4 regions of the Desulfonatronum thiosulfatophilum genome follow, and region 3 is predicted to be linked to each of the others. Evidence: predicted binding sites of a transcription regulator. Region 3 holds the regulator's gene; each other region holds the start of a gene.
The links. Region 3 encodes sigma-54, which starts transcription at its own class of promoters, with help from an activator protein. Its sites were predicted from a motif close to CTGGCACGGNNNNTGCTT; they were not measured.
Positions count from the first base shown of each region.

Region 1 (3,713 bases), on a different contig from region 3:
AGGACGATGCAGTCCGCGTCCATGACCGCGTTCACCGCCGGACAGCTCACGCCGGGAGGAGCATCAATCAAGACATCTCCTGCATCCCCTTCCGACATGAGTCGCTGCTTCACCTGCCGCATCAAGGGAGGACTCATGGCCTCTCCCACCCGCAGGCGGCCCATTAAAAAACGGGCGTTTCCAGCTCGCCCCTCCAGAATTGTCCCCAGTTCCCGGCCGCCGGGTCTGAGCGCCCCTTCAGGACAAAGCGCCAGACAGCCGCCGCAGCCGTGACACATCTCCGGAAACACCAGCAGTTTCTTGCCAATTACGGAGAGCGCCTTGTACTGGCAAAATGCCGCGCATTCCCCGCAAAGAGTGCACAGGGCTGGATCCAACTCTGGAACTTCCAGCAGGCCCTTACTCTCGCCGGTGATCACTGGATTCAGAAAAAGATGCAGGTTCGGCTCTTCCACGTCCAGATCTACCACTGTAAGCGGGTGATCCCAGATTTCGGCCAAGGAAGCGGTTACCGTGGTTTTCCCCGTGCCGCCCTTGCCGCTGGCAATGGCGTAAATCACCGTGCTCCTCCAGCCCCTTGCCGCTTTCCTCCCGTGTTTCCGTGGCCTCTGGAATTGGGAGCGTCGGCCACCTTCAATTCTCCTCGCCGATACTTGTCCAGGGCCTGGGCCACGGTTACCCCCTCAACATTCTGGATTATCCGAATTCCCGCGGCGGAAAGAGCTTGGAAGGCCTTCGGCCCGACAAAACCGCTTATCACCAGATCCGCACCGGCTTGAGCCACGTTTTCAGCGGCCTGAATGCCCGCCCCCTGGGCCAGGGTCTGAGAGCCGCCGTTGTCAATGTACCTGGCTTCATTCTTGGTCAGGTCCATTATCACAAACCCGGCAGCCCGCCCGAAACGAGGATCAACCATATCTTCCAGGAGAGGGCCTTCACTGGTCACGGCAACAACTTCACTCTTCATTTCAGCACCTTCTTTATGGTTGTATTCTGATCCGTATCTCTTCTGTTTGCCGCGGCATCCAGCGCATCCGGGCATCTTCACCGACTGGATGCGGCCGGAAAACCATGCGTTGAGCACTTCGTCCACGGCTCCTCCAATCCAGGGTTCCACCCGGATCCCCTTTTTGCGGAGCGTTTCCAGGTCGCCGCAGGTGAGTCCGCCGCAGAGCAACACATCCGTCCCCCACATCGCCAGCATGTCAATGAAACCGATCAGGCCGACCTCGCGCACGGGTGTCGGCAAGACGATGACAAGCTTTTCCCCCACCTGCACGTCCGATTCCTCTCCTGGCCTGGATTGATCAACCCTGACTTTGGTCGCGGGGTAGAAGCACAACTTTGTGGCGGTTTCCAACAATGTCGCCACACGATCTCCGTAACATGCCAGGCATAGACGCATGGGATTTCCTTCGAAAGATGGCTCAACGAGACCTGCTGGGTCACATTCAATGAATGGCAGAAAACATGCCAAACAATTTAATTCTATAGTTACGACATGTTAAAAAATTTCACAGCAGAGCAAATCAGAAGTCGGGCGCAAAACAAGCCCAGTTCGTGCACCGATGGACGTCACCAGGAGCAGGCCGTTGTGGAAGGTCGGCTTACCGGCATATGGAGATGTGGGAGTAGGGAAGAAGTACGCGGTGCTGATCTATCAGGATCATAAAGAGGTGAACGTTGTGCCGAAGATAAGCTGCTTAGGCGCGGTCATATTGCAGAGGAGTTCATCTTGCGGGATTTATCTTTCTATGCGGCCTGCGAGGCGTTCAGCAGTCGACGCAGGGTATCCTTGGAAACCATCAATTCACGGCAGGCGGCCATGACGCGTCCGTTGTTGCGGGCCAGGGCAGCAGCAGCAGCCTGACGTTTGATCTCGTCCATGGTCCCTCGAAAGGTCGGCGAAGGGCTGGGTGCCTCGAAAGGGCACAATCCCTCGGGCAAATGCTCCTGCATAATGAACCCGCCGGGGCAGAGGATAAAGGCATATTCGATGATGTTCTCCAATTCCCGGACGTTGCCGGGAAACGCATGCCGCATCAAAAACTGAAGCACCTCCGGGGCAAGTCCCTGGATGTCCTTGCCGCTCAGGACATTTTGTCGCTTGATGAAATGCTGGGCCAGAAGCAGAATGTCCTCAGGCCTGCGGCGTAATGGAGGCAGAACCAGGCGGACCACGTTAAGTCGATAATAAAGATCGCTGCGAAAGGTTTGCCTGGAGACCATCTCCTCCAGATTGCGGTTTGTGGCGGCAATGACCCGGACGTTTACCGCAACGCCGCGAACCGACCCCAAAGGTTCAACCACTTTCTCCTGCAGAACGCGCAGGATTTTGACCTGCAAAGCCAGCGGCATGTCGCCGATCTCATCAAGGAACAAGGTGCCGCCGTCGGCCATTTGGAAGCGTCCGGGCTTGTCCTTTTTGGCATCAGTGAACGCCCCGGCCTTGTGACCGAAAAGTTCGCTCTCCAGCAGATTTTCCGGCAAGGCGCCGCAGTTCACGGCAACGAAGGGCTTGGTGCTGCGTCCGCTCAAATTGTGAATCGCACGGGCCACAAGCTCCTTTCCGGTACCCGACTCGCCAAGGATAAGAACCGCAGAGCCACTGGCCGCGATCTGCGGGAGAATACCGAGAATCCGCTGGAACTCTGGACTCTTGCTGAGAATGTCTTCGATCCTGTACAGTCCGTCGAGTTTTTTCTGAATCAGGCGCAATGCCGAAAGATCACGAAACGTTTCCACCCCCCCCACGATTTTTCCCCGCCGGTCGCGCAAGGGCGCCGCACTGATGCTGATGGGAACTTTGGTTCCGTCGGCACGAACAAAATGCAAAGAGCGGTTGCCTCGATTTTCTCCGGCTTCCAGTGAGGTCCTGAGAACGCAGGCCCCGTCGCAGATGCTGGAACGAAAAACCTCCCAGCACTTGCGCCCCAAAGCCTCGTCCTTGAGCACCCCGGTGATGGCGCTGGCCGCACGATTGAAGAACGTGATGTTCCAATCCAGGTCCACCGTAAATACGCCGTCGGCCAGGCTGTCCATGATATGTTCACAGGAAATATCTTTCGGAAAACTCATAAATGCCCCATTCATAAAATTCGGCCCCAGGTGGGGGAGATGCAAACTGCTAAAAATACGCCCTAAGAAGCCATTCGGGCTCATAATTAGCCCAAGTCGCTTGTACACCCATCGCCATAGATGTCAACCCTCTATATATAATGAATAAAATTTTCGGCACGCAAAATGCTTATTGACAAGCCAAGCACAGTCCAAAAACAGGGCAAACATGAACCGAATCCCATTCCTTGAATTCAAGAAAGCATAAAAAACAAATTATTTCATGAATATGGGAATCCGCCCGACCCTTTCAGAAATATTTTACGATCTGATCGAACATTCAAGGAGGCTCAGCCATGCCGAATCAAGACGGTACAGGTCCAGTAGTTCAGGACAAAGACGGAAACAGAGGCAAACAAAAGCGGCGCGGCCAGTGCCGGCGAACCGGGGAAAATGGAAATGGACCACGGTGCCAAAAGAACCGAAACCGCCAGGGCCAGTGAGCCATTTTCAATCAAGGATCTTGAACGTGAACCCCATCCGGGAAAGCCAAGCCGCAACATGGATACATCGCTCCGGCAAATGAAACATCCTCGGTCCGGGATCATTGGAACCGTTTCCGTGTCCGCGGCGCAGAACAGCATGCCAAGGAGGAG
Region 1 covers NZ_FMXO01000009.1:134,203-137,915, forward strand. The annotation lists gene BLP93_RS09080 (nucleotide-binding protein) at 1-560, opposite strand, end outside; gene BLP93_RS17385 (NifB/NifX family molybdenum-iron cluster-binding protein) at 557-1,372, opposite strand; gene BLP93_RS09090 (sigma-54 interaction domain-containing protein) at 1,753-3,078, opposite strand.
Region 1: the regulator sigma-54 is predicted to act here: its motif matches at 1,460-1,477, upstream of BLP93_RS17385 (NifB/NifX family molybdenum-iron cluster-binding protein).

Region 2 (3,713 bases), on a different contig from region 3:
AGCCGCCCACCTTGGCGTGATCATTCACACCCCAAGCTTTGCCCCCAAGGGGGAAGACGAGCCGGTCTGCGCCGAGAACGTCCAGCGAGCCTTGTTCGTTTCCGCGGACGGGGAAGTCTCCCCCTGCGTCTACGCCAACGTGCCCGTGGACCATGCCGAATACGCCCGCCAAGGCCAACCCGCGCCGTACAGCCGGGTGACCTTCGGCAACGTCAACGACGAACATCTGCCGGTAATCTGGCGAAACAAGCAATATGATCAGTTCCGGGAAGGCCTGGAAAAAAACAAACCGGCCACGATTTGCCGGAATTGTCCGAAGCGGAAGAGGTGATCCATCAATACAGAAAACCGAAGAGGCAGAGCGGGATGCGCGAGCCGAAGCCGTTATTCCATTTCATCCAACGCTAAGGAGCCCTGCTTGAGGGCGAGTGAAGGGTGAGCATGCATGAAGTCGGAGTGGCCAAAGTGCGGCTTTTACCTTCCTTGTTGCACGCCCGCTACAGTTAGTGCTGAATCCTTCGGAAAAGGAGGAACCTTGCCAAGGACATTGTGCGGCCATGGAGTCCATCAAGGAATACAAGCCGAACTTGCTGCGCGCGTTTGCGGACGAGTCCGGAAATTCGTTCCGCATCAGATTAACCAGCTTTTTCAACATAAGTATCGTGCTGCTGGTGAGGGTTTCGGAAGTTTGCGAGGGACGTTCAACCCAAAGGCGCGCAAGGGTCTGCCGATATATCGGCAGCCCCTTGCATGTTCCCCACGCGCCAGGACAACGTTCGTACATTGTTGCAACAAATTGTTTTATGGTTGATTACCTACAATACGAACGCTTCGTTATCACATTCAGCCTGGAAGACCAGATTTAGAAGCCTGTTCAAGAGGCCGGGACCTGACGCTATTGGGTCGGACGCGCGTCAAAAGGCGCGCCTTGTTCCTGCTCTTGCCCATCGGTCTGGAAATCCCGATTTGACCCAGGCTCTTCCGTAGGGGCTTCAGGCTGCATCCACTGCCGATCCTCACTAGTTGGCTGTTCGTAACCAGAAGGCCTTTCTCCAGGCCTGACCGGCAATTCGTACTCCTCCTGATCCGGACCGCAGGCCGCCCCCAAAAACATGCATGCTGCCAGTACCAGCAAAGGAACGGTCATTTTGCCGAACATAATATACCCTCCATCAGTTTTCGCGCCGTCCTATTGCAATTTATCCAGCTTCGCCGTCAGCATTTCCCGCAGTTCGGTGTTCACCTGCACTTCCTGCATGACATGATTATACGTTTCAAGATTCAACCCACTGTTCTGAACGGCCAGAACCATGGCCGCTCCCGCTTCTTCCTGCATCCGCTGGGCGGAATTTGGATCGGTCTCCCCGGCCAGTGATTCTTGCAATTCCATGCGGATCTCATGAATATCCAAGTAAGCTGTCGCTACTTTTTCAAGCTCAGCATCGCTGATCTGCGTCGCCGTTCCTGGCTGCTGCATCGGCGGCTGTCCCTCGGCGTGGCCGGTCTGGGCGTGCACGCCAAGGCTCAAGGCCAACACGAGAAAACTTGCGAAAATTGGTCCTGTTAACAATAAAAACGCCTTCTTCATCTTCAAATACCTCCGAGAAAATTTTAACCGCAAGATCATCAAACGGCATCACCCATCTCAAAAGCACGCACTGTGCCAGAGTTCAATGTTTTAGCAATTCATTGAAATCAAAAGTAAATAAGTAGAACGCAATGAATCGTTCAAAAAAATAGCCTTGAGATGTGCTCTCTTGGCATGTATAAAAAAGTCACATGTGTAAATCCATTCCTGCACCATAAGGAGGAACATTGCTCCATCGTATTCCGACATTATCCGATTACTTCAGTCTGCGTTCAGCTCTTGTCATCTCCGTTATCCTGCCTTTGGCCATGGCGATGGGACTGACTGGATACCTGCTCCTGCAGCTCGTGGAGCGGAACATAGAGCACCGTATGCAAAAAGATCTGGAATTGGTGGCCAGGGCGATTCAGTTGCCGCTCAGTCATTCCATGGAGCTGAAACGCCAAGGTAGCGTACTGCGGGCGGTGGAGTCCGCCTTTTCCATCGGCAGAGTTTACAGTGCATATGTTTATGATCGTCAGGGCCGCCGGATCGCCTCAGCCGGACGAAGCGAACCAACTCCGGAGCAAGAACGGCTGACCGAGCTGGCCGCAGATGGCAAGCAGCGCGGGGAGTACGGCAACGTGGCAGGACGAGAGGTTTTCTCGTACTTCGTGCCACTGACCGACTCTGGGGGGCGAATCAACGGCCTGCTTCAATTGACTCGTCGAAAAAGCGACATTCAGGAGGACGTTCGGGCTGTTCGTGCTCGCGTCGCATTAGGTTTGGGATTGGGATTGTTGTTCATGTCCGGGCTCGTCCTCTTCGGACATCACCGCGCTCTGGGCCAATACCTCTCCAGCCTGGAAAACAGCATGTCCAGGGTGGCTGAAGGCGATCAAAACCATCGACTTCAACCGCACGGCCCGAAGGAAATCGTGAATATCGGTCGACAATTCAATCGGATGCTGGATACCATTGAGGAGGCCAAAGCCGAACTCCGAGAACGTCGTATCCGACAGATGCAGTTGCAGGCCCAGTTGCGTCAAACCGAAAAACTGGCAGCGATCGGAGAATTGGCCGCAGGCGTGGCTCATGAACTGGGCACGCCCTTGAGCGTCGTCAGCGGCAAAGCACAACGCGTCCTTCGCAAGTCCGCCCTGGACGCGGAAATCGTGGAGACGCTACGCGACATTCGTCGAGAAGTGGATCGGATGGAACACATCATCCGCCAACTGTTGGATTTCAGCCGTTGCAACGCATTGCGCAAAAAGCCGACCTGCTTGACGCAATTGATCCGCTCCGCCGTGTCCGCTGTAAGCGAAGATGCCGAAAACCATCGGACTTGCCTGGAGACGGTTTTCCCCTTGGGCAATGCAAACGAGGCGCTTCAGATCAACCTGGACAGCGTTCGCATGGAGCAGGTTTTGGTCAACTTGATCCGCAACGCAGTCCAGTCTGCCTCCGGAGGGCGAGCTGTCGTTTCTTGTGGCAAAAAAGAAAACCAGGCGTGGATGCAGGTGGATGACGACGGTCCCGGTATTCCCTTGGAGATAGAAACCAAGCTGTTCGAACCGTTTTTTACGACTAAAAGCGTAGGCCATGGTACCGGTCTGGGTTTGGCCGTGGTCCATGGTATTCTCCGGGACCACGGCGGGAGCATCGAGTTCGGAAAGAGCCGGTTGGGCGGAGCGTTCTTTCGAATTTGGCTGTCCGTTGACCACGAACCCACGATCCGTGGTTAGGAGAGAGATGAGCATGACATCACGCCAAACAGGACAGCACTTCAGCGGCAGCAAGGTCCTGGTCGTCGAAGACGATCGGTCTTTCGGACAGTTACTGAGCCAGGAACTGCAAGACCACGAACTGGCGCCCCGATGGGTGGACAGTGCCGAAAAGGCCCTTTCCGTGATCCAGGAATGGCAACCGGAGTTGGTGGTCAGCGACATGCGATTGCCGGGGATTGATGGTCTGGAACTGTTGCGACAGGTCAAAAGCAAGGAGATAAAAAATGCTCCTGATTTTCTTTTGATCACGGCCTTCGGAAGTATTTCCAAGGCCGTGGAGGCGCTCAAGGCCGGGGCTGAGGATTTCTTGACCAAGCCGCTGGATCTCGATCACTTCACCTTGACGGTGGTTCGTGTAT
Region 2 covers NZ_FMXO01000005.1:126,024-129,736, forward strand. The annotation lists gene BLP93_RS05495 (radical SAM/SPASM domain-containing protein) at 1-331, shown strand, start outside; gene BLP93_RS05500 (hypothetical protein) at 558-866, shown strand; gene BLP93_RS05505 (hypothetical protein) at 896-1,159, opposite strand; gene BLP93_RS05510 (DUF4168 domain-containing protein) at 1,190-1,588, opposite strand; gene BLP93_RS05515 (sensor histidine kinase) at 1,816-3,312, shown strand; gene BLP93_RS05520 (sigma-54-dependent transcriptional regulator) at 3,326-3,713, shown strand, end outside.
Region 2: the regulator sigma-54 is predicted to act here: its motif matches at 1,650-1,667, upstream of BLP93_RS05510 (DUF4168 domain-containing protein).

Region 3 (3,713 bases):
CCGACCACGAGCACAATCTGCTCAAGCCCCTCCAATTTGCCGTGGGGTATGGCGATCCCGTCGCCTATTCCGGTACTGCCCAGACTCTCCCTGTCCCGCAGGACCCGGAACGCAGTCTCGGCGTCGAAGCTCGGCCACTTCAGGGCCAGGGCGGAGACCAGCTCCGCCAGAACCTCAGTCTTGTTCCGGGCCTGCAGTTCAGGAAGTAGCAGGTCCTTGCTTAGATATTCCCGGAGGATCATCAGGTTATATTCCCGGATCAATCAAGCCGAAATCGCTGCTTTTTCGGCGATAAATTACGTTCACGCGCTCAATATCCGCATTGAAGAACACCAGGAATTCGTTGCCCAGAGCTTCAAGCTGCATGGCCGCTTCGTCCACGGACATGGGCTTGGGTTCAAAATTGTCCGTTTCCGTAATGGTCTGTTCACGCTTTCCGGTTTCGTCCTGGGTGAAGGAGATCACATCAACCCTTGCGGATTGCCCTTTCTGGCCGCGACGGTGGTCCTTGCTTTTCTCCTTGATCTTGCGGACCTGGGCCTCGAGCTTGTCCAGAACCAGATCGATGGTGGAATACATGTCCTCACTCTCGCTGGTCGCGGAAAAATGCATGTCCTTGCCCGTCAATATGACCTCGGCCATGTGGCGGTATTTTTCCACGGAGAGATTCACCGCGATCTCGCCGTCATCGTCCGGCCGCAGGTAGCGGTTGATTTTGTCAAAACGTTCACGGGCATACCCTTTGAGGTGATTCGACGGCTCAAAATTCTTAAACGTGAATGTGATTTCCATGCAGACACCTCCAGAGAAAGGGTTCAAGGTTGATTGTTTCGGACAAGGTGCATTTCTGATCCGCCAAGCCATCCGCGCCGGACATGCAACATGTGTTGCCGACGGAGGGAAAGCGCCAGCGGCCTGTCGTGGTTCGGCTTGCACGGCAATCAGATTTTCACTCCTGGCATCTCCGGTTAAAATATCGATTTCCGCTTGGATGATGAGTCAATGTTCAACGCCATACGATACTTGGCCACGGTTCGGCGGGCAATATTCACCCCCAGGGATTTTTTCAACAACTGGGAGATCAACTCGTCGCTCAGCGGTCGTTTAGGGTCCTCCTCGGATATCAATTTCTTGATTTCCGCCTTGACGCTTTCCGAGCCGGCCTCACTGCCGTCATCCATTCCCAAGGCGCTGTTAAAGAAAAATTTCAGTTCAAAAATGCCGTGCGGCGTGTTCATGTACTTGTTCGTTGTGATCCGGCTCACAGTGGATTCATGCATGCTGATGTCCAAAGCCACGTCCTTCAGAATCATCGGTTTCAAGTGGGTCACGCCGTGACGAAAAAATTCCAGCTGAAACCGGACAATGCTTTCCGCGACCTTGTACAGGGTCCGCTGACGCTGGTACAGACTTTTCATCAGCCAGTGAGCGGAACGCACTTTCTCCTGAATGTACTCTTTTGCCCCCTTCCCATGAATGGCCATGTCTTTGGCATAGGCCTCATTGATCATCAGTCCCGGAATTTCGTCCTCGTTCAGGACAACGATGAAATCCTCGCCTTGTTGATGCACATACACATCCGGGCTGGTAAACTGCGGATCATCGGTGTTGAAGCTCTTCCCGGGCATGGGATCAAGCCGTTGAATGCACTCCAGGTACTCCCTGATCTCATCCATGGTGAGCTTGAACTTCTTGGCCAGAGGCTTGTAGCGGCGCTTTTCCAGTTCCTCCATGTGATCCTTGACGAAAGAAACCAGCACCGGATCATCCAGCCCCAATTCCTCCATCTGAACCATCAGGCATTCCTGCAGGTTTCTGGCGCATACTCCGATAGGATCCAGCCGTTGCATGATCCGGAGCACCCTTTCAGCCTCCTCGACGCTGCACTCCGCCATGAGCGCAATCTCCTCGAGGGGCTCGCACAGGTACCCCACCGAATCAAGATTGCCAAGGATCACGTTGCTGATGGCAAGATCTTTTTGCGGCAATGACGAAAGCCGCAACTGCCAGGAAAGATGACCGGTCAAGGTCGACTTGCCCGCCAGCCGGGCCTCAAAACTCATTCCTTCTTCAGGCACTTCCCAGTCCCTGCCTTGCATCTGCCGGCTGACGCTGGAAAATTCCCCAAGATAGTCCTGCCATTCCGGGTCATGCAGTTGACGCGGCTCTTCAACATTGACGGATTGAAAACGCTCGTCGGCAGGATCTTTTTTCTCCACCTCCATGACGGCCTCATCGAGGCTTTCCGGGACGATCTCCAAAACCGGATTTTCAAGTAATTCCTGTTGAATGCTTTCAACCAGCTCCATTCGGGAAAGCTGAAGCAACTTGATGGCTTGTTGCAACTGGGGAGTCATCACCAGTTGTTGCGTCAGCTTCAGCTGCTGGCGTAGTTCAAGAGCCATGCCCTACCCTCGATGTTGAATGCATTTGAGCAGGGAAGCCTTGCTTGCACAAGGCGGAATGCGTGATCATAGACAAAAATCCTCACCAAGATATACTTTTCGAGCACTTGAATCCGCCACGATTTCCTCCGGAGAGCCTTCAAAAATGGCTTTCCCTTCGAAAACAATGGAGGCTCTGGTGCAAATTTTCAATGTCTCGCGGACATTGTGATCTGAAATCAACACCCCGATGCCCCGTTCTCTGAGCGAAGTAATGATGACCTGAATATCATCCACCGCAAGTGGATCAATACCCGCAAATGGTTCATCCAACAACATGAATTTTGGATTGCGAATCAGGGCGCGGGCGATCTCCAGCCTTCGACGTTCACCACCGGACAAATACATGGCCTTCTGATCTGCCAGCTTGGAAATCCCCAACTCTTCCATCAAGGCTTCCGCTTTTTTGTGCTGAATGGAACGGGATAAATCAGTGTATTCAAAAATAATCTGCAGGTTTTGCAGGACAGTCAACTTTTTGAAAACCGAGCTTTCCTGGGGCAGATAACTCAGCCCCAGACGGGCTCGCTCATGCAGCGGCCATGTCGTGATTTGCTGCCCGTCCAGCTCGACGGATCCGCCCGAAGGCTTAACCACTCCGACCAGCATGTAAAACGTCGTGGTTTTGCCTGCGCCGTTGGGCCCCAGCAGCCCAACGATTTCTCCCTGCCGCACACGAACAGTGATTCCGCGGACTACCTCTTTTTGGCCGAAGGATTTACGCAGATCACTGCCGATCAGTATTGAACTCATTGCTCCCCCTGCTCGCGGGGCAGCATGAAAACGCCCTCCACTCTCCGATCCTTGCGTCCCTGCACGTCTACCTCTTTCTCCTGGACGTTGAGCGTGATTACATTGCCTTCCAGCTTGGTGCCTCCGCCTTCCACAATGGCATTTCCCTCCAGGCGCAGCACCCCCTGATCGACCCAATATGTAGCCATATCCCCGTGGCCGATCCGCTCTTCATGCTTCAAAAAAACCTTGCCTAGGGCGATCATCTTATCAATATCCACCTGGGCTTCCATGTCCTGTTCCACGGACACGTCTTCCGGACGATCCTCCCGGGGCAAGGTCCGCAAAAAAATCAGCAGCCGTTCCGAGCGGAGTTGAAAATTCGGCCTGTCCACATGCACATTTCCGATGAACTCTATCTGGTGTTTATGGTGATCATAGCGCAAACGCTCAGCCGTGATCCGGGTGGGCACGGCCTCCTCGTCATTCGCCCAGCTCCATGCCGCGAAGGCCGTGACTGCGACGAGGCACAACAAT
Region 3 covers NZ_FMXO01000014.1:104,961-108,673, forward strand. The annotation lists gene BLP93_RS12495 (PTS sugar transporter subunit IIA) at 1-242, opposite strand, end outside; gene hpf (ribosome hibernation-promoting factor, HPF/YfiA family) at 247-792, opposite strand; gene rpoN (RNA polymerase factor sigma-54) at 969-2,405, opposite strand; gene lptB (LPS export ABC transporter ATP-binding protein) at 2,472-3,197, opposite strand; gene BLP93_RS12515 (LptA/OstA family protein) at 3,194-3,713, opposite strand, start outside.

Region 4 (3,713 bases), on a different contig from region 3:
TTGCCGAAGATGTACTCGTTTATGTTTTCATGAACAAAAGATGCCGTGAGCCATCTTGATTCGACTTGTGAATCTGGATTGACATGGCGTTCTTGCTTTACCCTTTACCTGCTCTCGCTTGTGCGTTCTTCACCAAGATGGTCCACAACATTGCCTACATTAAGCAATTTCCATGCCCAGCGCATTGGGAACCACACTAGATGAAACAATATGTAGTATTTCTATATCGTTAGGAAGGGACAAGCCAGATGGCCAAGGATGAGAAACGCATCACGGCTTGGCGTTGCACGCAACATAAGTGTTGCAAATGCAGTAACTGAACACAACACAAAGTATGTCATGCGCTGTAAGGGTATCGTGGCTAAAACTCAGCGGGAGCTGATCCGTGACAAAACCGGAGTCAACTACAAACTCAATGAGGGGCAAGCAGGAAAGTGATCAATAAAAAAGGCGCTTCCATGGAAAACCGCAACCTTAAACGGACTGCTCAAAAGCGGCATCCATTCAAGCGAATGCTGCGTCTGGCCGCAACGCTGCGAACGCCGCGGCTTGTGATTCGGGAATTGTGCGCATGGGGATGACATGTCCGCAGGCAATTACTCACTTGAGATTTTGATTACCATGGTTTTGCGGCAGCTCGAATTCCGTCGCCGGCTTCGTAACATCCCTCGCCATTTCCATAGTGCTGGAGACAACAAATGCCTGCGTCGGGATTGCCGCGGGATGAACCAATCCTGACTTCAATCAGAGATGCGAAATCGCCAAATCAAGACTAGCTGGCCTTGTTTGTGTCGGAGATCAAAATTTGCTGAATGAATACCTATCAGCATCCGCAAGTTTGATTTAGGGCACGGGTAAATACATTTCCTTCTGGATAGCGGAAAACCAAAACTTGAGGAAAGCATAAACCTCAATTCCAGTTCATTCATCTTGTCGCTCCAATAATGAGCTGATTTTAAAACATGCACCGTCAATGCTCAATTCGTGGAGACGGTACCGAGCAGTCATTGATCAGGGTGCTGGTAACGGTTGCCCGTGATGTATGCCTGTTCGCGTCGCCCTGGCGAAGAAATTCGCTTGTGTATTGTTGAAGCCGGATAAAAAATTATGCCCGTCTGCCGAGGGTGTTGTCGGGTAATTTTACACCCGCACCTGTCGGCATTCTTTACAGCTCTTCGTCTTGGCATCTTCTTCAGCAACTACTTGCCAGCGGTCCGGCTTGTCTCGATTTTTCGGCCTCACAACTCCTTCGTCGGCTTCGTAGCATTCGAACCATTGCGTGAATAAACAGCGTTTGGCGCTTTAAGCGCCCAGCAATGGTTCGATGAACGGATCCTGACTCAGTCAGACAGGCGATGCCAAAAAATCGAGACAAGCCGGACCACTTCATGCCATGCAATCAAGAGTGCTGAATAATTACCTTCTTCATTTAAAAAGAATAAATGAGTCCTTCAGCGTGGCGCTTGAGGGCGTTCATGAAATGATCATGATTTCAAGCCTTTCAAATGCGTAGTTTGAATACCTCGAGTTGCATATTGAAGCTCAGGATCTCCCATTAGGTTCCGCCTTTACATGAAAACCTTAAGTACTGGTCCCCTCGGGGCTTTGATGGTGGCCTGGGGCTTTCACTTTTAAGTCTTCTGGAAAAGTACGATGTCGGGAGTCTTTACAGTTCAAATGCTTCTTTCAAAGAAAATAAAAAATATATTATTATTTTTAAGTATTTATATCGTGGCACAACCCTTGCTTATCTCTCGCCATAGGATAAGGCGGGGTCAAATTTCTTAAAAATTTTGAAAGGAGTTGGAGTCATGAAACGATTGCTCACGGTTTTTTTGGCGGCAGTGTTATTGAGTGGAATGGTCATGGTCGGCAAGGCTCAGGCGATCAACTTGAATTTAAATTACTGGCATAAAGCTGTTACCTCACAAGGTGTGAGCTATTTGTCAGATCATGAGCAGCCTTACTTGTGGGGAGTTGCTCAAGTTGGTGAGATTCGACCTCATCTGTTTTCTGGACCGAATCAGAATATTGTAGCCGGACCCTGGGATGACCCACTTTATTCAACTAATGGAGATGGGTATCTCGCCCTGCGTTTTGGAAATTTGCTAGGTACTCAGAGCGCAGATAATGTCAGCTATTTTGGCGCCAGCAATATGGGCACAAGTTATCTGGAATTATGGTGGAGTGACACGAATGCTTATATTCCCGCTATGATGTCTGGACCAAACCCTGGCGGTCTCGGAGCCTATGACACATTTGCTCAAGACATGCCGACTGGTTCAACTCTTCTTTTGTCCGCGATTTTCCAGCCCGGCGCCTTATGGGTCGAAGAAACCGCTACCACTGGCAATCCGATTGCCGATCAGACTGATCTTTTTCGAGCGAACTTAAATCCCGCTGACGCACGCGCTGAAACACTCGGCTATCTTGATGTTGTCGGCGGCCTGTGGGCGGAACTTCTTCAGGTCGGACTTCACTTGAGCAATTACGATGCACTTCTGGCAGATATTGGAAGAGACCGTGGATTTGATTTGCGTCTTGAAGCCAGCAATATCTCGATGAATCCTCTTTATGGCTGGAACTTTTCGATTGAATCCGGAAGCGCGACTTACTACGTAATTCCTGAGCCCGGAACGATCCTCCTGCTGGGCCTCGGCCTGCTGGGCCTCGCCGGAGTTGCCAGAATTCGTCGGCGCGAAGGCTAATTCTTGATGGCGGACCATTGCCAAGTTGAAAGCCGCCTTGCGACGCAAGGCGGCTTTCAACTGTGGAATACCTGGGGCCGCTTATCCAGATTGTCTTCGGAGCAACTAACAGAAGTTTTTTCATGAACCGCTGGAGAAGGTCATGAAAATAACGTTTTCGGATATCCTGCTGAGTACCTGTTGCAGCACTATATGTTTAGGGCTGGGGTTTGGAGCCGCTTGGCTGATCCATGGCCCCGTGCTGCTCCCTCATGGATTCCAGGCAGTGTTCCTGATCACGATTTTTGGGTTTGTTTTTGTCTTTTCAACCATTGGCATACTCTATCTTCTTCGCGCACTCTGGCCTCTTGAGGAAGGTGCCTTTGCCCTTGGAACCGACAGTCGATCGGTGGTCTGGAAACTGCTCGGTTTTCTTTACGTGAATCATCTCTGGCCACTGATCAATGCCAACCTCGTGCCCGTGAACATGCGCGGCACGGCCTATTCCATGATTGGAGCCAAAATTGGAAAATCCGTTATGGTCGGAGGGAAAATTTTGGAGCCGACATTGGTGCAAATCGGCAACTATTCCATGCTCGGAGAAGATTGCATCCTTACAGCGCACACGGTCGTCGGCAACGAAGTGGATCTGGGGCGGATCATTATCGGGGACGAGGTCACAATCGGCGGAACTTCCGTGATCTTGCCGGATGTACGTGTTCAAGACCGAGCCATAGTCGCGCCGGGCGCGGTGGTCACAAAGGGAAGCCGAATCGGTCCCGGGGAAATCTGGGGGGGAGTTCCGGCAAAAAAAATTGGCCAAAGGCAGACGGCCAATTCGGTAATTGCACATTAAAGGTCTGGTAACAAACCATCGGGGGCGTGCTGCCTGGATAGCGTTCACACGCTGGCCCGTGCCGGTATGCCGGAATGGAATGCATCGCGAACGAGGTCTTTGGTCGTGATGCCGGCAGGTTGCGGCCATGTGCTTTTCGTGTGGTTCAATTGCCCGGAGTTAATAGCAGT
Region 4 covers NZ_FMXO01000019.1:76,310-80,022, reverse strand. The annotation lists gene BLP93_RS14920 (PEP-CTERM sorting domain-containing protein) at 1,812-2,708, shown strand; gene BLP93_RS14915 (acyltransferase) at 2,851-3,543, shown strand.
Region 4: the regulator sigma-54 is predicted to act here: its motif matches at 1,732-1,749, upstream of BLP93_RS14920 (PEP-CTERM sorting domain-containing protein).